Regions from separate parts of the Streptomyces sp. NPDC059785 genome, predicted to be linked through region 1. Evidence: riboswitches for the same ligand, from Rfam matches in the RefSeq annotation. Region 1 holds a riboswitch; each other region holds the start of a gene.
What was found. A riboswitch is a leader RNA that binds a small molecule or an ion and turns the genes downstream of it on or off. The one in region 1 is predicted to bind cyclic di-AMP.
Positions count from the first base shown of each region.

Region 2: another riboswitch for cyclic di-AMP. It lies ahead of ACFV6E_RS20560 (M23 family metallopeptidase); the one in region 1 lies ahead of ACFV6E_RS28295 (peptidoglycan DD-metalloendopeptidase family protein).
Region 3: another riboswitch for cyclic di-AMP. It lies ahead of ACFV6E_RS32295 (M23 family metallopeptidase); the one in region 1 lies ahead of ACFV6E_RS28295 (peptidoglycan DD-metalloendopeptidase family protein).

Region 1 is NZ_JBHWHV010000042.1:71,093-76,805, reverse strand. It holds gene ACFV6E_RS28305 (TetR/AcrR family transcriptional regulator) at 1-388, shown strand, start outside; gene ACFV6E_RS28300 (SGNH/GDSL hydrolase family protein) at 840-1,625, opposite strand; gene ACFV6E_RS28295 (peptidoglycan DD-metalloendopeptidase family protein) at 1,895-2,788, opposite strand; cyclic di-AMP (ydaO/yuaA leader) riboswitch at 2,793-2,950, opposite strand; gene ACFV6E_RS28290 (alpha-galactosidase) at 3,341-5,503, opposite strand; gene ACFV6E_RS28285 (tyrosine-protein phosphatase) at 5,707-5,713, shown strand, end outside.
Region 2 is NZ_JBHWHV010000026.1:22,197-27,909, reverse strand. It holds gene ACFV6E_RS20580 (dihydrofolate reductase family protein) at 1-244, shown strand, start outside; gene ACFV6E_RS20575 (alginate lyase family protein) at 381-1,595, shown strand; tRNA gene ACFV6E_RS20570 (tRNA-Met) at 1,713-1,786, shown strand; gene ACFV6E_RS20565 (PP2C family protein-serine/threonine phosphatase) at 2,075-3,280, shown strand; cyclic di-AMP (ydaO/yuaA leader) riboswitch at 3,581-3,738, shown strand; gene ACFV6E_RS20560 (M23 family metallopeptidase) at 3,750-4,790, shown strand; gene ACFV6E_RS20555 (aldo/keto reductase) at 4,864-5,713, shown strand, end outside.
Region 3 is NZ_JBHWHV010000054.1:1,084-6,796, forward strand. It holds partial or broken gene ACFV6E_RS32280 (GNAT family N-acetyltransferase) at 1-682, opposite strand, end outside; gene ACFV6E_RS32285 (HPr family phosphocarrier protein) at 876-1,157, shown strand; gene ACFV6E_RS32290 (GntR family transcriptional regulator) at 1,351-2,055, opposite strand; gene ACFV6E_RS32295 (M23 family metallopeptidase) at 2,282-3,046, opposite strand; cyclic di-AMP (ydaO/yuaA leader) riboswitch at 3,059-3,219, opposite strand; gene ACFV6E_RS32300 (M16 family metallopeptidase) at 3,457-4,845, opposite strand; gene ACFV6E_RS32305 (M16 family metallopeptidase) at 4,842-5,713, opposite strand, start outside.

The sequences.
Region 1 (5,713 bases):
CACGTCCGCGCTGCGGCGGCTGCGCGCGGCCGTGCGCTGGTACGCGCCGACCGGGCAGGCCAAGGGCTGGCGGCTGTGGATCGAGGGCTGGGCGGCGGCCCTGCGCGAGCCCGTGCTGCGCGAGGTCACGCAGGACCTCGACCGGCAGTGGAAGGCCGCCATCACCGAGGTGATCGCGGAGGGCGTGGCCGCGGGCGAGTTCAGGTGCCCCGACCCGACGGGCACGGCCCTGCGCCTCACCGCCCTGCTCGACGGGCTCGCCGTGCAGATGACCGCGTACCCCGGCGCGGTCTCCCGGACCCGCGCCCAGGCCTGGGCGGACGACGCACTGGCCCGCGAACTGGGCCTGGAACGGGACGCGGTGACGTCGGTGTACGGGACGCGGTGACGTCGGTGTACGGGACGCGGTGACGTCCGCGAACGGACGCGCTGACGTCGGGCGACGGGGCGCGGTGACATGAGCGAACGGGGCGCGTGGGAGTCGGTGGCCGGCTGAGGGCTGGTCTCCGGTCGTCGTCGCGCACGCCCGCGCTTTCGCACCGCCGAGCGTCTGCTGCCGCCGCGACGCACCTCCGCAGCGCCGACGGCCTGCTGCCGCGGCTGTGTGTCCCCACACCGCCGACAGCCCGCCGCGGCTGCGTACCCCCGCACCGCCGACAGCCTGCCGCCGTCGCGACGCGCTCCCGCACCGCGATCGGCGCGGCGTGCGCCGCCGTGCGCCGCACGGGAACGCGCGGCGCGGGGGCGGGTGCGCGGCGCGGGAGCGCGCCGTACGGGAGCGCGCCGCGTACGCAGGGAGGCGGACGGCGTCCGGCTCCCGGTCGGCCCGTCCGCGGCGTTCAGACCGCCGAGGCGATCCGCATCTTGATGTCGTCCGGTGACAGGGTGCCCTTCGCCGCGACGTGGTCCCCGGAGGATTCGCCGCGCAGTCGGCGGCCGATCCACGGCACCAGGTACTCGCGCGCCCACTGGATGTTGTCGCGGCGCATCTCGAACGTGCCGCGCGGCGGCAGCGGGGGCCAGGGCTGGTCCGGGTCCGCCGGGACCTCGAGGCCGAGGAGCTGGCCGGCCCGCAGCGCCACCCGGGTGTGCCCCTCGGGCGACAGGTGCAGGCGGTCGCCGTCCCAGGCGCGCCGGTCCTGGATGGTCCTGAGCGACCACAGGTCGAGCACCGGGCAGCCGTAGCGGTCCGCGATGGCCCGGACATGCCCGTTGTACGTGGCGATCTTGCCGCGCAGATGCTTCAGGACGGGTACGCCGCGGGTGTCGAAGCCGGTGGTCACCAATACCGTGCCGACGGCCGAGGTGAGGTCCGCGACGGCGCGCTCGAAGCGCTCGGCGACCTCGTCGGGGTCGGTGCCGGGCCGGATGATGTCGTTGCCGCCCGCGCAGAAGGAGACCAGGTCCGGCGCGAGCTCCTTGGCCCGGGGAATCTGGCCCTCGATGACCTGGTCGAGGAGTTTCCCGCGTACGGCGAGGTTGGTGTAGTCGAAGTGGCCCTCCGGTCGCCGGTCCGCCAGCAGCACCGCGAACCGGTCGGCCCAGCCGACGAAGGCCCCGTCCGGACCGGGGTCGCCGACGCCTTCGGTGAAGCTGTCCCCCACCGCCACGAACGACCCGATCACTGCTCTCTCGTCACTCTTCTCACTCTTCGAATCGTCTGCCACATCGGCCCATCTTTCACCTTTCGATGTGAGCTACGCGACCGTAGGGAAGGCTTGACGGTCGGTGAGATAAGCCACTCGTCAAGTGTTGGTCAATCCCGGAATAAGGGCGCCCCGGGGACCGTTGTCGAGCCTCAATGCCGTCGGCGCGGCCGGCACACGCCGGAGGCCGGACCCCGGTCTGCGGGGTCCGGCCTCCGTGGCGGGTGGTGCCGGGTGACGGCCCGGCGTCAGCCGACCGAGACGCCGTGGGCGCGCAGGTACGCGACGGGGTCCACGTCCGAGCCGTAGTCCGGGGTGGTGCGGATCTCGAAGTGCACGTGCGGACCGGTCACATTGCCGGTCGCGCCCGACAGGCCGATCTGCTGGCCCTCGCTCACGGTCTGGCCGGCCGAGACGGAGAGCTGCGACATGTGGGCGTACTGCGAGTACTGGCCGTCGGCGTGCTGGATGACGACCTGGTTCCCGTACGCGCCGCCCCAGCCGGCCGAGACGACGGTGCCGGCGGCTATGGACTTCACGGTGGTGCCGGTGGGCACGACGAAGTCGACACCGGTGTGGTAGCCGCTGGACCACATGCTGCCCGCGGTCCTGTAGGCGGTGCCGATGGTGGCGCCCTCGACCGGCAGGGTGTAGCCGGAGTCCGCGGTCTCCGCCTTCGCCGAGGCGGCCGTGTCCGTCTGCGTCGTCCGGGTCGTCTGCGTGGTCTTGCCGGACGAGTCGGCGGTGGCGGACGAGTCGGCGGTGGCGGACGCGGCCTTCTTGCCGAGCGTGAGCTTCAGGCCCGGGTGGATCAGCGCGGGGTCGTCGCCGACGGCCTTGCGGTTGTCCGAGTAGATCTTCTTCCAGCCGCCGCCGACCTTCTGCTCGGCGGCGATCCTGGCGAGAGAGTCGCCTGACTTCACGGCGTAGGTCGTCGTCGCGGTCTTCGTCGCGGTCTTCGCGGCGGCGACGGTGGCCGTCTGCTGCGGGGCCTTGGCTGCCGCGGCGGCCGGGGTGGCGGCGTGGGCGCCGGCGGCCCCCATCAGCGGCAGCGCGAGCGCGGCTCCGCCGGTGCCCGCAAGGGCGATCGAGCGGGAGAAGCGCTGGGTCTTCGGACGGCGGTGCTTACCCTTCGCGGGCATGGCGTTTTCCTCTCCGGCGCCTGCGAGGTGAGCTGTCGGGTGCGGGCTGGAGATGCCCGGCCGCACTGAAGCGCGGCTTTACCCCTAGCCCGTTCCGGAGACCGGAACAGGCGTGGTACCTGCGGGTCCCCCGCTCCTGCCGGGTACGGGTGAGTGAACTGGATTCCGGGCGGCGGCAGGATTGGGCGTCCGTCCGGAGTGGAGGCGAACGTAAGCGAGAGCGAAGCGCGTCGACAAGCGGGCCCGGGTCCCCGTGCGTACCTCTTTCTTGATCGATGTCCGATTTGCCGGTTACTGTGCGTGAAGAGGTGATCTTTCCCCTCCTCAACCGGCCACGGCGTCAAGGCGGTTGGCGCGGCGCACCCGCGACGCACCGTCACGGATATGACGCTGCTCACGCGCGTAGACGCCAGCACTCCCCATTCCGGGGCCAGTTGGTCCCAATGTCTGCGAAACGGGCACAGCCGGAGACGGTGATCACGGTCGGCATGGCAATCGCCATCTGCACAGCGATCTCCATCGGTGACCAGCGGTGTGCGGTCACCACCGGCGTCAGAGGCGGCGGAGGTGGATCACCGTCGCGTCGAGGTCGCCGCGCAGGCCCGTCCGCAGTCCGTGGTGGAGCAGCACCGCGCCCCGGTGCACCTCGCCCGTCCTCCGGCACTCGTAGGCCGCGGACGGATCGAGGCCGCGCAGCCGGACCGGCGGGGTCGGCTCGCCGTAGTGCTGGGCGGGGAGCCAGGCCAGAACGACGGTCTCCGCGCCGAGCACGTACTGGACGGCGCTCAGCCCGTCCGGCCGGCCCGTCCGGCCCGCGCCGCCCGGACCCGCCGCTCCGCCCTCCGGGGGTCGCAGCCGGTACAGGTCGCCGTGCTGCACGACGGGTCTGATCCGTTTGTAGAGGCTCACCCAGTCCCGGGCCTCGGCCAGCTCCCCCTCGCTCCACTCGCTCAGGTCGCCGCCGAGGCCGAGCACCCCGGCCATGGCGCTGACGAAGCGGAACCGCAGGGCGCTGACCCGCCCGTTGAGCTGCGTGTTCGGGCTGTCGGTGACCCAGGCCGCCATCACCCGGGCCGGATGTATCTGGCTGAAGCCGTGCTGGATGGCGAGGCGGTCCAGCGGGTCGGTGTTGTCCGAGGTCCACACCTGGTCCGTGCGGGCCATGATGCCGAGGTCGATCCGGCCGCCGCCGCCCGAGCACGATTCGAAGGCGACCGACGGGTGCGCCGCCCGCAGCCGGTCCAGCAGCTCGTACACAGCGTGCACATGGTCGGTCCACAGCCGCTGCGGATACTCCTCGCCGGGCCACCCGGCGTCCGTGAAGCAGCGGTTGAAGTCCCACTTCACATAGTCGATCGGCGCGCCGGTGAGCAGGGCGTCGAGCCGCTTCCACACGTACTGCCGGACGTCGTCGCGGGCCAGGTTCAGCACGAGCTGGTTGCGGTACTCCGTTCTGCTGCGGCCCGGCTGGAACTGCACCCAGTCGGGGTGCGCGCGGTAGAGGTCGCTGTCCGGATTGACCATCTCCGGCTCGACCCAGATACCGAACCGCATGCCCAGCCCGTGCACGTGCCGGGCCAGCGGTGCCAGTCCGTCGGGGAAGCGGTCGGGGTTGGGCGTCCAGTCCCCCAGCCCGGCCCGGTCGCTGGTGCGCGCCCCGAACCAGCCGTCGTCGACCACGAACAGCTCGACGCCCAGGTCCGCGGCCCGGTCCGCGAGGGCCCGCTGCTGCTCCTCGGAGATGCCGAAGCCGGTGGCCTCCCAGGAGTTGTAGAGCACGGGCCGGTCGTGATCGGCGTCCGGCACGACGTGCGTGCGCTGGTACGCGTGCCAGGAGCGGCTGGCGCCGCCGAAGCCGCCGTCGCTGTACAGCCCGGCGAAGACGGGTGTGGCGTACGACTCGCCCGGTGCGAGCCGCAGCAGTCCCGAGTCGTCGTACCCGGCGCCTCCGGTGATCTGCACGCGCGCGTCCGGCAGTTGCGCCACGCAGATCCGCCAGGTGCCCGACCAGGCGAGCGCGCAGCCGTAGACCTCGCCGCTCTCCTCGGTGGCCTCGTGGTCGAGCGCCACCCACGGCAGGTGCTGGTGCCCGGTGTGCCCGCGGCGGCTGCCGAGCACCTTCTCCCCGTACGTCAGGTCCGAGCGGACCAGCCGGGATTCGGCGGCCCACCGGCCGTGCAGCTGCGACAGCCGCCAGCCCTCGCGCTCGGGCAGCGTCCAGGTCGCGGAGTCGGCGCGCAGCACCTCCAGATCGGGTCCCTCGTTGGCGAGCGTCACCCAGCGCTCGACGACGTCGCCGCGCATCCGGTAGTGCAGCGTAATGGCGAGTCCGGTGTCGGAGAAGCGCAGCCGCAGTCCGTCCGCGCCGGTCTCGGACCCCTCGAAGCGCCATTCGGTGCCGCGCCGCTCCCGCGTGCGCACGGACAGCGCGGGGCGGACGAAGCGGGGGCCGCCCTCGACCGGATACTCCTCGTGGCCGTCGAGCGGGGACTCGAAGGGCCAGTACCCCGGCGCGGGCCGGGTGGCGAGCGCCTCGGCGTCGGCGAGCGCGATCCGCGGGCCCCAGTGCAGATGCAGCAGCTCGTCGCGGTCGGTGAGCCGCAGGGCGTAGCTGCTGGCGGGGCCCGAGAGAAGCCAGGTCCGCCCGTCCGCGCCGGTCTCCGTCACCGGCTCGGCTTCCGTCTCCGTCACCGGCTCGGCTTCCGTCTCCGTCATCAGGCCCCCACGGACGTGGTCGAGTGCGATCTCGAATGCGATCTGCGAGCAACATCATCCGAGCTGCCGGGCCATTGATCAACGCCTGTGGACGAACGCCTGTGGACAACTCATTGCCGCAGGTACCCATGTCGTATCGTCGAAGGCGCATCCCGTCGGCGGGCACGCCGAGCAGCGCCGGCGGACGACTGGGAGGAGCCCCCGTGACGC
Region 2 (5,713 bases), on a different contig from region 1:
GGCCTCCGCCACCGTCTACAGCAGCCTGGAGCCGTGCGCCCGCCGCGCCTCCCGGCCCGCCCCGTGCGCCCGGCTGATCCTCGACGCCGGGGTGCGGCGCGTCGTCACGGCCTGGCGCGAGCCCGACACGTTCGTGCCGGGGGCCGACGGCAACGGCATCCTCACGGCCGCGGGCGCCGACGTCGTCGTCCTGCCCGAGTACGCGGCCGCCGCGAAGGCGCCCAACGGCCACCTGCTCCCGTGACACCGGCGGGCTCCCGCCGGACGGGCGCGGGCTCCCGCCGGACGGGCGCGGGCTCCCGCCGGACGGGCTAAGAGAATCTGCGGACGCGCCACCGGAGAGCCAGGCTGCGAGTGAACCGACTCGGAGGTTGGAAACGATGAGTTCAGTGGGGCGCCGGATGGCGGCGGCGCTGCTCGCACCGCTGCTGGTGGGGCTGATGGTGTCGTGCGGGGCGACGACACACGGACGTTCGGTGGTGCGGGCGCGGTCCAAGGGCGCGGCGTTCGTCCACCCAGGGGTGCTGGTCAGCAAGGCGCAGCTCGACGCCGCGCGCACACACGTCGACGAGGGGAAGCAGCCGTGGCTCAACGCGTTCCTCGACATGCGCGACAGCAAGTACGGCTCGTACGCGTACCGGGCGCAGCCGTACGAGACGGTCGAGTGCCCGCCGGACGCGGCGGCCGGGCACGGCTGCGTCGAAGAGCGTGAGGACGCCATCGCCGCCTACACCCAGGCGCTGCTGTGGAGCGTCACGGGCGAGCGGAAGCACGCGGGCAAGGCGATCGAGATCATGGACGCCTGGTCGGCGAGGGTACGGCGGCACACGGCCGCGAACGCGGGGCTCCAGACCGCCTGGGCGGGCTCGACGTGGGCGCGCGCCGCGGAGATCGTCCGGCACACGGGGGCGGGCTGGCCGCGGGCGGACGTCGCGCGGTTCAAGACCATGCTGCGCACCGCCTACCTCCCCGAAGTCACCCGCGAGGTCCCGGACTTCAACGGGAACTGGGACCTGGTGATGACCGACGCCGCCATCGGCATGGCCGTCTTCCTCGACGACCAGCAGGCCTTCGACCACGCGCTGAAACGCTTCCGCGAGCGCGTGCCCGCCTACTTCTACCTGCGCAAGGACGGCAAGGAACCGGTCACCCCGGCGGGCAGCACGGTCGACACCCCGCAGAAGATGACCACCTACTGGTTCGGCCAGCGGCGCTACGAGGACGGGGTCGCCCAGGAGACCTGCCGCAACTTCAAGCACGTGGGATACGCCCTCGCCGCCACGGCGCACATCGCCGAGACCGCCTGGCACCAGGGCGTCGACCTCTACCGCGAGGTCGAGGACCGGCTGCGCGCGGCGGTGTCCTTCCACGCCCGCTACCAGTCGGGCGAGCCCGCGCCCCGCTGGCTGTGCGGCGGCCGGATCGACCGGAACATGGGGCCCGACCTGGAGGTCGCCCTGAACCACCTGGAGGGCCGCCTCGGCGACCGCGTCCCCGCCGCCCGCACGTACGCCGAGCGCACCCGGCCCGCCGGGACGGACGATCTCTTCGTCGCCTGGGAGACGCTCACGCACGCGGGCAACCCCGCCGCCTGAGCCGCGTCCGCGGGCGGGTGGAACGGCGGCCGCGGACGGGTGAGGCGGCGGCAGGAGGGGGCGCGGTGGATACGCGTGTGCCCCGGCCCTGCGGATGACGTACACTGGTTTCACCGACGCGGGGTGGAGCAGCTCGGTAGCTCGCTGGGCTCATAACCCAGAGGTCGCAGGTTCAAATCCTGTCCCCGCTACTGAAGGCCGAGGGCCGGAACTCGAGAGATCGAGTTCCGGCCCTCGGTGCGTTCCACGACCTTGGCCCCGCGGCGCCCGTGTCATCCGGTCGGCCCACAGCGGTCGCCGCCCGTCCGCGCTCCGGGAAGCCTGGACGGGTGGGGCAGCGAGAAGGCGGGCAACGGCCGACGGAACCGACCGGCGGAACCGGAGACGGGGTTCCCGGAGGCGACCGGGGGCCTGCGGGCGGCGACGACGGGCCCCGCCCGCGGACCGGCGGCCGTGCGGGTCCTCTGCCGGACGACCGCGTGGCCTTCCGGCCGGATGAGCAGGCCGGGAGCCGGCTGTCCGAGCGGGCCGGGGGCCGGCTGCCCGGTGACCCCGTGCCCGACCCCGGTCTCGGGGACGGGCCGTCGCCCGGTCGCGCCGAGCCGTCCGGCAGCCGGCGGTACTCCTACGCGCGCGCCTTCGTGCGGATGCTGCCCGTGCTGCTGATCGCGGTCGGGGTGGTCTACGACTGCCTCACCCCGGCGGAGTTCACCGCGGCGCCCTTCTTCACCGCGGCCCCCCTCGTCGCGGCGCCGCTGTTCTCGCTGCGCTCCACGGTCGTCACCGGGATCATGTCGGTGATCGCCGTCGTCACCGTGCACATCGGGCTCGGCATCGTCATGGACGCCGACGCGGTCACCGAGGCGGCCACCGTCGCGACCGTCGCCGTCCTGGCCGTCCTCATCAACCTCCTGGTCCGGCGCAGCGACCAGCAGCTCGCCTCCGCCAAGGAGATCGCGGAGGCCGCCCAGCGCGCCGTGCTGCCCCGCCCGGACGACCGGATCGGCGGACTCGACATCGCGGCCCGGTACGAGGCCGCGCAGGCGGACGCGTTCATCGGCGGCGACCTGTACGCGGTGCAGGACACCCCGCACGGCGTACGGCTGCTCGTCGGGGACGTGCGGGGCAAGGGGATGGGCGCGGTGGCGGCCGTCGCCGTCGTCATCGGGGCCTTCCGGGAGGCGGCCCAGCAGGAGGCGTCGCTCGAGGCGGTGGCCCAGCGTCTGGAGCGGTCCCTGGCGCGCGAGGGCACCCGGCGCGAAGGGCTCGACGCCTTCGAGGGGTTCACCACGGCCGTGCTCGCCGAGATCCCGCACGGCGAGGGCGTCGTCCGCGTCGTCAACCGCGGCCACCCGCCGCCCCTGCTCCTCGACTCCGGCGGCGCCCTGCTGGTGCTGGCGGCGAGCGAGCCCGCCCTGCCGCTCGGGATGGGCGAGCTGGGGAGCTGGCCCGACCGCGCCGAGCAGACGCCGTTCCCGTGCGGGTCGACGCTGCTCTTCTACACTGACGGTCTGTCCGAGGCCCGCGACAAGCAGGGCGAGTTCTACGATCCGGCGGCGCGCCTGGCCGGCCGGGTCTTCCCCGGGCCCGACGCGCTCCTCGACACCCTCACCCGGGACGTGCGCCGGCACACCGGCGGCGGGACGACGGACGACCTGGCACTGCTCGCCGTACGCCGCCCGTGACCGCCGTACACCGCCCTGCCCTCGTACGCCGTGGCCGGTGACCGCCGTCCGGTTCCGTCACAGAGGTGCGGCCGTCACCAGCCGTGATCGAGCGACGCCCGAGAGGTAACAAGTGACGAACCATCAACTGAATGCGAGTTTACGAATCGTGGTCAACTCGCCCGGATTTCACCGCGGCTGACCCCTAAGTCCGTGGCGAAAACGTTAATGATCAGTCCGAACGGCTTGGAATACCCAGCCCGGGTCTATTAACGTTCGATAACGCAGCGCGGTCGTCCCAGCCGTCACAAGAGGCGGCTCCGTGCGCACGTGCCGAATCCCGCGAGGGAACCGGGGAACCACCAACTTGGGGTGAATCGGGCGTTTGCCACGGTGAATCAGGCCGTGATCAACGCGCGTAGGAGACCTTCCTGCTCCGAACCCGTCAGCTAACCCGGTAGGCGAGAAGGAAGGAAAGGAGCACGCCCACGTGGCGTCAAACCGGCCTGCCCAGTCCACCTCGTTCGCGCCGTCCGAGAAGCAGAGCGACACCTTCGGCTACGGCGCCGGGGAGGGCACCTGGGACGAGTGGAATCCCACCGCGGAATCCGTCCGTCCCGTCCGCGGCCGGCACCGCGTCGCCAAGCAGCGCGGCGGGGGACTCGCCCGCAGCTCCACCGTCCTCGGCGTGGGCGTCATCGCCGCCGTGGGTGCGGGCGGCATGGCCACCGCGGCGCCCGGCAAGACGCCGGTCTCCATCTCGATGCCCGACCTGGGCTCGGTCACCGACTCCGCCAAGTCCCTGATGTCGGACGGCGATTCCGACGCCGACCAGGGCTCCACGACACCGCTCAGCAACGTCGGCCTGACCAACGCGGACTCCGCGCAGGGCAGCACCGGCGCGGGCGAGGCGCTGCGCGCCCGCATCATGCAGCAGGCCGAGTCGCAGCAGGACCAGGTGGACAACGCCGCCACCCAGGCCGCCGCCGAGGCCGCCGCGCAGAAGGCCGTCAAGGCCGCGGCCAAGACCCAGGACGAGGCCGAGAAGAAGGAAGCCGCCGCCAAGAAGAAGGCGAAGGAGGAGGCCGAGAAGAAGGCCGAGGCCGAGCGTCTGGCGAAGCTGGCCAAGCAGTACACGCTGCCGACCTCCTCGTACACGATCACCTCCACCTTCGGGCAGGCCGGTTCCCTGTGGTCCTCCGGCTACCACACCGGGCTGGACTTCGCCGCGCCCACCGGCACCCTCATCAAGGCGATCCACTCCGGGACCATCACGGAGGCGGGCTGGGCCGGCTCCTACGGCTACCGCACGATCCTGACCCTGGACGACGGCACCGAGCTCTGGTTCTGCCACCAGTCCTCGATCAGCGTCAGCGTCGGCCAGAAGGTGAACACCGGCGACGTCATCGGCCGCGTGGGCGCCACCGGCAACGTGACCGGCGCGCACCTGCACCTGGAGGTCCACCCCGGCGGCGCCGCCACCGGCATCGACCCGATGGCGTGGTTGCAGAGCAAGGGCCTCAACCCGTAAGAGGGCCGAACGTCCGGAGTACAGGGCCGAACGTCCGGAATACGTGGTTCAGCGTCGTACGTTGACCACAGGCATGACTTCTCTTCGCAAGCTGGGCTCGTCCGACCTCAAGGTCTTCCCGCTCTCCCTCGGCGGCAACGTCTTCGGCTGGACCGCCGACGAAACGCAGTCGTTCGCCGTCCTCGACGCCTACACGGCCGCGGGCGGCAACTTCGTGGACACCGCCGACACCTACTCCTCGTGGGTGCCGGGCAACGGCGGCGGTGTCTCCGAGACGGTCATCGGCAAGTGGCTGGCCGCGCGCGGCAACCGCTCCGACGTCGTCCTGGCCACCAAGGTCGGCGCGCACCCCGACTACAAGGGCCTGGCCCCCGCCAACATCAGGGCAGCGGCCGATGCCTCGCTGCGCCGCCTGGGCACGGACTACATCGACCTCTACTACACCCACTACGACGACCCGGCGGTCCCCGTCGAGGACATCATCGGCACGCTCGACGAGCTGGTCAGGGCCGGCAAGGTACGGCAGATCGCGGCGTCCAACATCTCGCCCGAGCGGCTGCGCGAGTCCCTGGAGTTCTCCGACCGCGAGGGCCTGGCCCGCTACGTCGCCCTCCAGCCGCACTACAACCTCGTCTCGCGCGACACCTACGAGGGCCCGCTCCAGGAGGTCGCCTCCCGCTCGGGGCTCGCCGCCGTCCCGTACTACGCGCTGGCCGCCGGCTTCCTGACCGGCAAGTACCGCCCCGGCACCGACGTCGACTCGGCGCGGGCCGCGGGCGCGGGCAAGCACCTGGAGACCGAGCGGGGCACCCGCGTCCTCGCGGCGCTCGACGAGATCGCCGGGGCGCGCGGGGCGGCCCACGCGACCGTCGCCCTGGCCTGGCTCGCCGCCCGCCCGACGGTGGCCGCGCCCATCGCCTCGG
Region 3 (5,713 bases), on a different contig from region 1:
CCACCCCGCCGGGTGTGCGGCCCGCGCCGATGACGGCGACCGAGCCGGGGGCGAGCAGCCGCTGCACGGAACGGGCCTCGGCGCGCTGCTCGCGGGCCCACTGCACGGCGCGCGAGCGGTCGGTCGGCTCCAGGTCGAACTCGAGCCGTACGACGCCGTCCTCGAAGCTGCGCTTCTGGGTGTACCCGGCGTCCGTGAAGACCTTGATCATTTTGGTGTTGGCGGGCAGGACCTCGGCGGCGAAGCGGCGGATGCCGCGCTCCCGGGCGACGGCCGCGATGTGTTCGAGCAGGGCGGAGGCCACCCCGCGGCCCTGATGCGCGTCCTGCACGAGGAAGGCGACCTCGGCCTCGTCGGCGGGCGCGGAGGCGGGCAGGCCCTGGGCGTTGATCCGGTCGTAGCGCACGGTCGCGACGAACTCGCCGCCGATGGTGGCCGCGAGGCCGACCCGGTCGACGAAGTCGTGGTGCGTGAAGCGGCGCACGTCCTTGGCGGACAGCCGCGGGTAGGGCGCGAAGAATCGGTAGTACTTGGACTCGTCCGAGACCTGCTCGTAGAAGCTGACCAGGCGGTCCGCGTCGTCGACGGTGATCGGCCTGACGCGCGCGGTGCCGCCGTCGCGCAGCACCACGTCGGCCTCCCAGTGGGCGGGATACTCGTGCCGGTCCGACGAGGTCTGCATGGGCCCCAGAGTACGGCTCGCGTATGACAACGGCGCGGGGCAGGCTGGGGAGGCCCGGTCCCCCCGGGCGCGTACGCGGAGTGGACCCGCGCGGCCGGCGGCGGCCGGGAGCCCGCTCGGGGGCCGTCCGGGCATGCCGTACGGTATGGAACACTGGTCTAGACAACTTGAGTCACCTGAAGGGCAGCATCACATGGCTGAGCGCCGCGTCAACGTCGGCTGGGCCGAGGGCCTTCACGCCCGCCCCGCCTCCATCTTCGTCCGGGCGGCCTCGGCCTCCGGCGTCCCCGTGACCATCGCCAAGGCGGACGGCAACCCCGTCAACGCCGCGTCGATGCTCGCGGTCCTCGGCCTGGGCGCCCAGGGCGGCGAGGAGATCGTCCTCGCCTCCGACGCGGACGGGGCGGACGCCGCCCTCGACCGTCTCGCCAAGCTGGTCGCCGAGGGACTCGACGAGCTCCCCGAGACCGTCTGAGGCCGGACGCGGCACCGGCCGGGAAACACCGGCCGCACGCACGGCGAAGGGCCCGCCCGAATTACCGGGCGGGCCCTTCGCTTTTCCGCGCACCGGACGCACTTCCCGGCGAAAAGCGGACGAACGCAGAGCGGGAAAGGGCAGCAGAAATTATCCCCCGCGAATTACTTCCCCTTTGTATACGGCGCTTTTGTTAATGCCGCAGACCCGTCATGTTTACGCCAGGTTGCGAAGTCCTCACACGGTCCTGGCGGTCCGCGGCGTCGCCCCTGCCGGTGAAGCGGAGCCGGTGCGCGGCGCTCGCGCGCTCCGTGTGCAGCGCGGTCGCCGCCCGCGCCCGCTCGCTGTCCCCGCGCGCCACGGCGTCCACGATGCCGCCGTGCTCCGTCCAGGACTCCGCCGGGTCGGCGGGCGTCTCCACCGCGTACATCCAGGCGATCTTGCGCCGCAGCTGGGCGAGCGTCGCGGTCAGGGCGGGGCTCCCGGACGCCTGGGCGAGCGTCTCGTGGAACCAGTTGCCCAGGGAGCGCAGATCCTCGCTGTGGCCCCGCCTGGCCCGCTCCTGCCCCAGCCTGACCAGGCCGCGCAACACCTTGAGGTGCGCCTCGGTGCGGCGCTGGGCGGCCCGGGCGGCGGCCAGCGGCTCCAGCAGGATGCGCATCTCCAGCAGGTCGGTGCCCTCCTGCTCGGTGGGTTCGGCCACGCACGCGCCGGCGTGCCTGCGGGTCACGACGAAGCCCTCGGCCTCCAGGGTGCGCAGCGCCTCGCGCACGGGCACCCGGGAGACGCCGTAGCGGCGCGCCAGCAGTTCCTCGGTCAGGCGGCTGCCGCGCTCGTAGACACCCGCGACGATGTCATCACGGATCGCCGTGCATACCGAGTGCGCCGGAATGCGCATGAGCGGACCTCCGCCTTAATCCCCGCGAAACGCGGTCGATTGACGCTTGTTCGGCGACTCTATTGCAACGTCGCGGTATTTCCGATGGCGGGCTTGAATCCATGGATATTTTTTGGACATTCGGCGGCCGGAAACGACGAGGACCCCGGCCCAGGGGGCCGGGGTCCTGCGATGTCGTCCACGCGCGCGTGGGCGGGTGCGGGGCACCCGCGCGTGCGGCCGTGCGTCAGAGGGACACGCCGTGCGAGCGGAGGTAGGCGACGGGGTCCACGTCGGAGCCGTACTCGGCGGTCGTCCGGGCCTCGAAGTGGAGGTGGGGTCCGGTGACGTTGCCGGTGGCCCCGGAGAGGGCTATCTGCTGGCCGGCGGTGACGGTCTGCCCGACGGAGACGCCGATGGACGACAGGTGCCCGTACATCGTGTACGTGCCGTCGTGCATCTTCAGGACGACCTGGTTCCCGTACGCGCCGCCCCAGCCGGTCGTGACGACGGTGCCCGCGCCGACGGCGTGCACGGCGGTGCCGGAGGCGGCGTGGAAGTCGACGCCGGTGTGGGTGCCGGAGGACCAGAGGCTGCTGCTGCTCTGGTAGGCGGTGGAGACGTACGATCCGGTGATCGGCAGCACGAAGGTGTTCAGGCGCTTGCGCTCGGCGGCGCGGGCGGCCCTGGCCTCGGCCTCGAGCTTGCGCTCCGCCTCCGCCTCGGCCCGCTTCCTCGCGGTCTGCTCGGCCTTCTCCACGGCGGCGGCCTGCTCGGCGGCGTACTGCTGGGCGGTGGCCTGCGCGCCGACCTCCTCGGCGACCGAGTCGCCGATGGTGACGGCCTTCGTCAGCCCGGTCTGCTGGACCGACTCGCTCGCGGCGAACGCGGGGGCGGCCAGGGTTCCGATGACACCGGTGGTGGTGAGCGCCGCGACGCCCGCCGCACTCTTGGTCGTGCGGTTGATCCGGCTCGGACGACGATGCTTCCCGGTGACACGGGTGAGCGCCATGTAGGGGCTGGTCCTTTCCTTCCCTCTCGCCTACCGGGTTAGCTGACGGGTTCGGAGCAGGAAGGTCTCCTACGGGCCCCCTGTGGGGAGGGTGCCCGATTCACCCCAGGGACGTGATGCGGGTCCCCGGCTCCCCTGGCTCGCGCCGTACGGGGACTCGGCGATGACTGTCCGGTGCCGCGGGTGCGGCGCACTGCCCGACGAACAGCCGGACTGACGCTAAGCGAGGCGCCTTTCGATCAACAAACGGATCAGCGTTTTTGTAGCGCACGCCACAGGGCGGAAAGGCAACTCCCCTGCCAATACGGACAAAGCGAGGGCCCGGCCCGGGCCCCATTCCGGGCAGAACGGGGCCCTGGTGACCGATCGGTCACCAGGGCCCCCGGGGGACGGCGTCTTCCCGGCGGCTCCTACTCTGCCGTCACGACGCTCACTTCGCCGATGCCGAGCGCCCTGACGGGCTCCGCGATCTGCACGGCGTCGCCCACCAGGACGGTCACCAGGCGGTCGACCGGGAAGGCGTTCACGACGGCCGCGGTGGCCTCCACGGTGCCCGCCGCGGCCAGCTCCCGGTACAGCGCCGACTGGTAGTCGTCCGGCAGGTGCTGCTCGACCTGGTCCGCGAGCGTGCTCGCCACGGCCGCCGCCGTCTCGAACTTCAGGGGCGCGACACCCACCAGGTTCTGCACGGCGACGTCCCGCTCCGCGTCGGTCAGGCCCTCGGCCGCCAGGGTGCGCAGCACCTTCCACAGGTCGTCGAGGGCGGGACCGGTGTTGGGCGTGTCCACGGAGCCGCTGATGGCGAGCATCGCGGCGCCCGAGCCGTCCGGGGCCGAGCGCAGCACCTGGCCGAACGCCCGCACCCCGTAGGTGTATCCCTTCTCCTCGCGCAGGACGCGGTCGAGCCGCGAGGTGAGGGTGCCGCCGAGGCAGTAGGTGCCGAGCACCTGCGCGGGCCACACCCGGTCGTGCCGGTCGGCCCCGACGCGGCCGATGAGGAGCTGCGTCTGCACGGCGCCCGGACGGTCGACGATGATCACGCGGCCCCGGTCGTCGGCGGTCACCGGCGGCACCGGGCGCGGCTGGGCGGACGAGCCGGTCCAGCTCCCCAGGGTGTCGGCGAGGAGCGCGTCCAGGTCGACCCCGGTGAGGTCGCCGACGACCACGGCGGTGGCCGTGGCCGGGCGTACGTGCTTCTCGTAGAAGGCGCGCACGGCCGCCGAGTCGATGTTCTTGACGGTCTCCTCGGTGCCCTGGCGGGGGCGCGACATGCGCGAGCCGGCCGGGAACAGCTCCCGGGAGAGCTCCTTGGCGGCGCGGCGGGCCGGGTTGGCGGTCTCGTGCGGGATTTCGTCGAGGCGGTTGGTCACCAGCCTCTCGACCTCGCCGTCCTCGAACGCCGGGGCCCTGAGGGCGTCGGCGAGCAGACCGAGGGCCTTGGGCAGCCGGGAGACCGGCACTTCGAGGGAGAGCCGCACACCCGGGTGGTCGGCGTGCGAGTCGAGCGTGGCGCCGCAGCGCTCCAGCTCGGCCGCGAACTCCTCGGCGGAGTGCTTGTCGGTGCCCTCGGAGAAGGCCCGCGCCATGATCGTGGCCACGCCGTCGAGACCGACGGGCTCGGCGTCCAGGGGCGCGTCGAGAAGCACCTCGACGGCCACGACCTGCTGGCCCGGGCGGTGGCAGCGCAGCACCGTCAGGCCGTTGTCCAGGGCACCACGGCCCGGGGCCGGGAACGCCCACGGCCTGGCCTCGCCGGCCTGGGGCTCTGGGTGGAAGTCCATGCTCGCGAGCTCGGTCACTTGGCCGACTCCTCGTCCTCGTCGGTGGCCTCGGCAGCTGCCGCCTCGGCCTCTTCCGCGGCGACCGGCTCGTAGACGAGCACCGCGCGGTTGTCGGGGCGCAGCCGGGCCTCGGCGACCGCGCGCACCTCTTCGGGCGTCACTTCGAGGACGCGCTGTACGGCCGTCAGCGCGAGCTGCGGGTCACCGAACAGGACGGCGTACCGGCACAGTTCGTCGGCGCGCCCCGCGACCGTGCCGAGGCGGTCCAGCCACTCGCGCTCCAACTGGGCCTGGGCGCGCTCCATCTCCTCCGCCGTCGGGCCCTCCGCGGCGAACCGGGCGAGCTCCTCGTCGACGGCGGCCTCGATGACCGGCACCTCGACGTCGCCGGAGGTCTTCACGTCCAGCCAGCCCAGGGACGGCGCCCCGGCCAGCCGCAGCAGCCCGAACCCGGCCGCGACGGCGGTGCGGTCGCGGCGGACCAGCCGGTTGTACAGCCGGGAGGACTCGCCGCCGCCGAGGACGGTGAGCGCCAGGTCGGCGGCGTCCGACGCGCGCGTGCCGTCCTCCGGGAGCCGGTAGGCGGCCATCAGCGCGCGGGCCGGGACCTCCTCCTCGACGACCTCGCGCAGCTCCTGGCCGATGACGTCCGGCAGGGAGCCGTCACGCGGGGCGGGCTTGCCGTCGTGCCCCGGGATGGAGCCGAAGTACTTCTCGATCCAGGCGAGCGTCTGCCGCGGGTCGATGTCACCGACCACCGACAGGACGGCGTTGTTGGGCGCGTAGTACGTGCGGAAGAACGCGCGGGCGTCCTCCAGGGTGGCCGCGTCCAGGTCCGCCATCGACCCGATCGGGGTGTGGTGGTACGGGTGGCCCTCCGGGTACG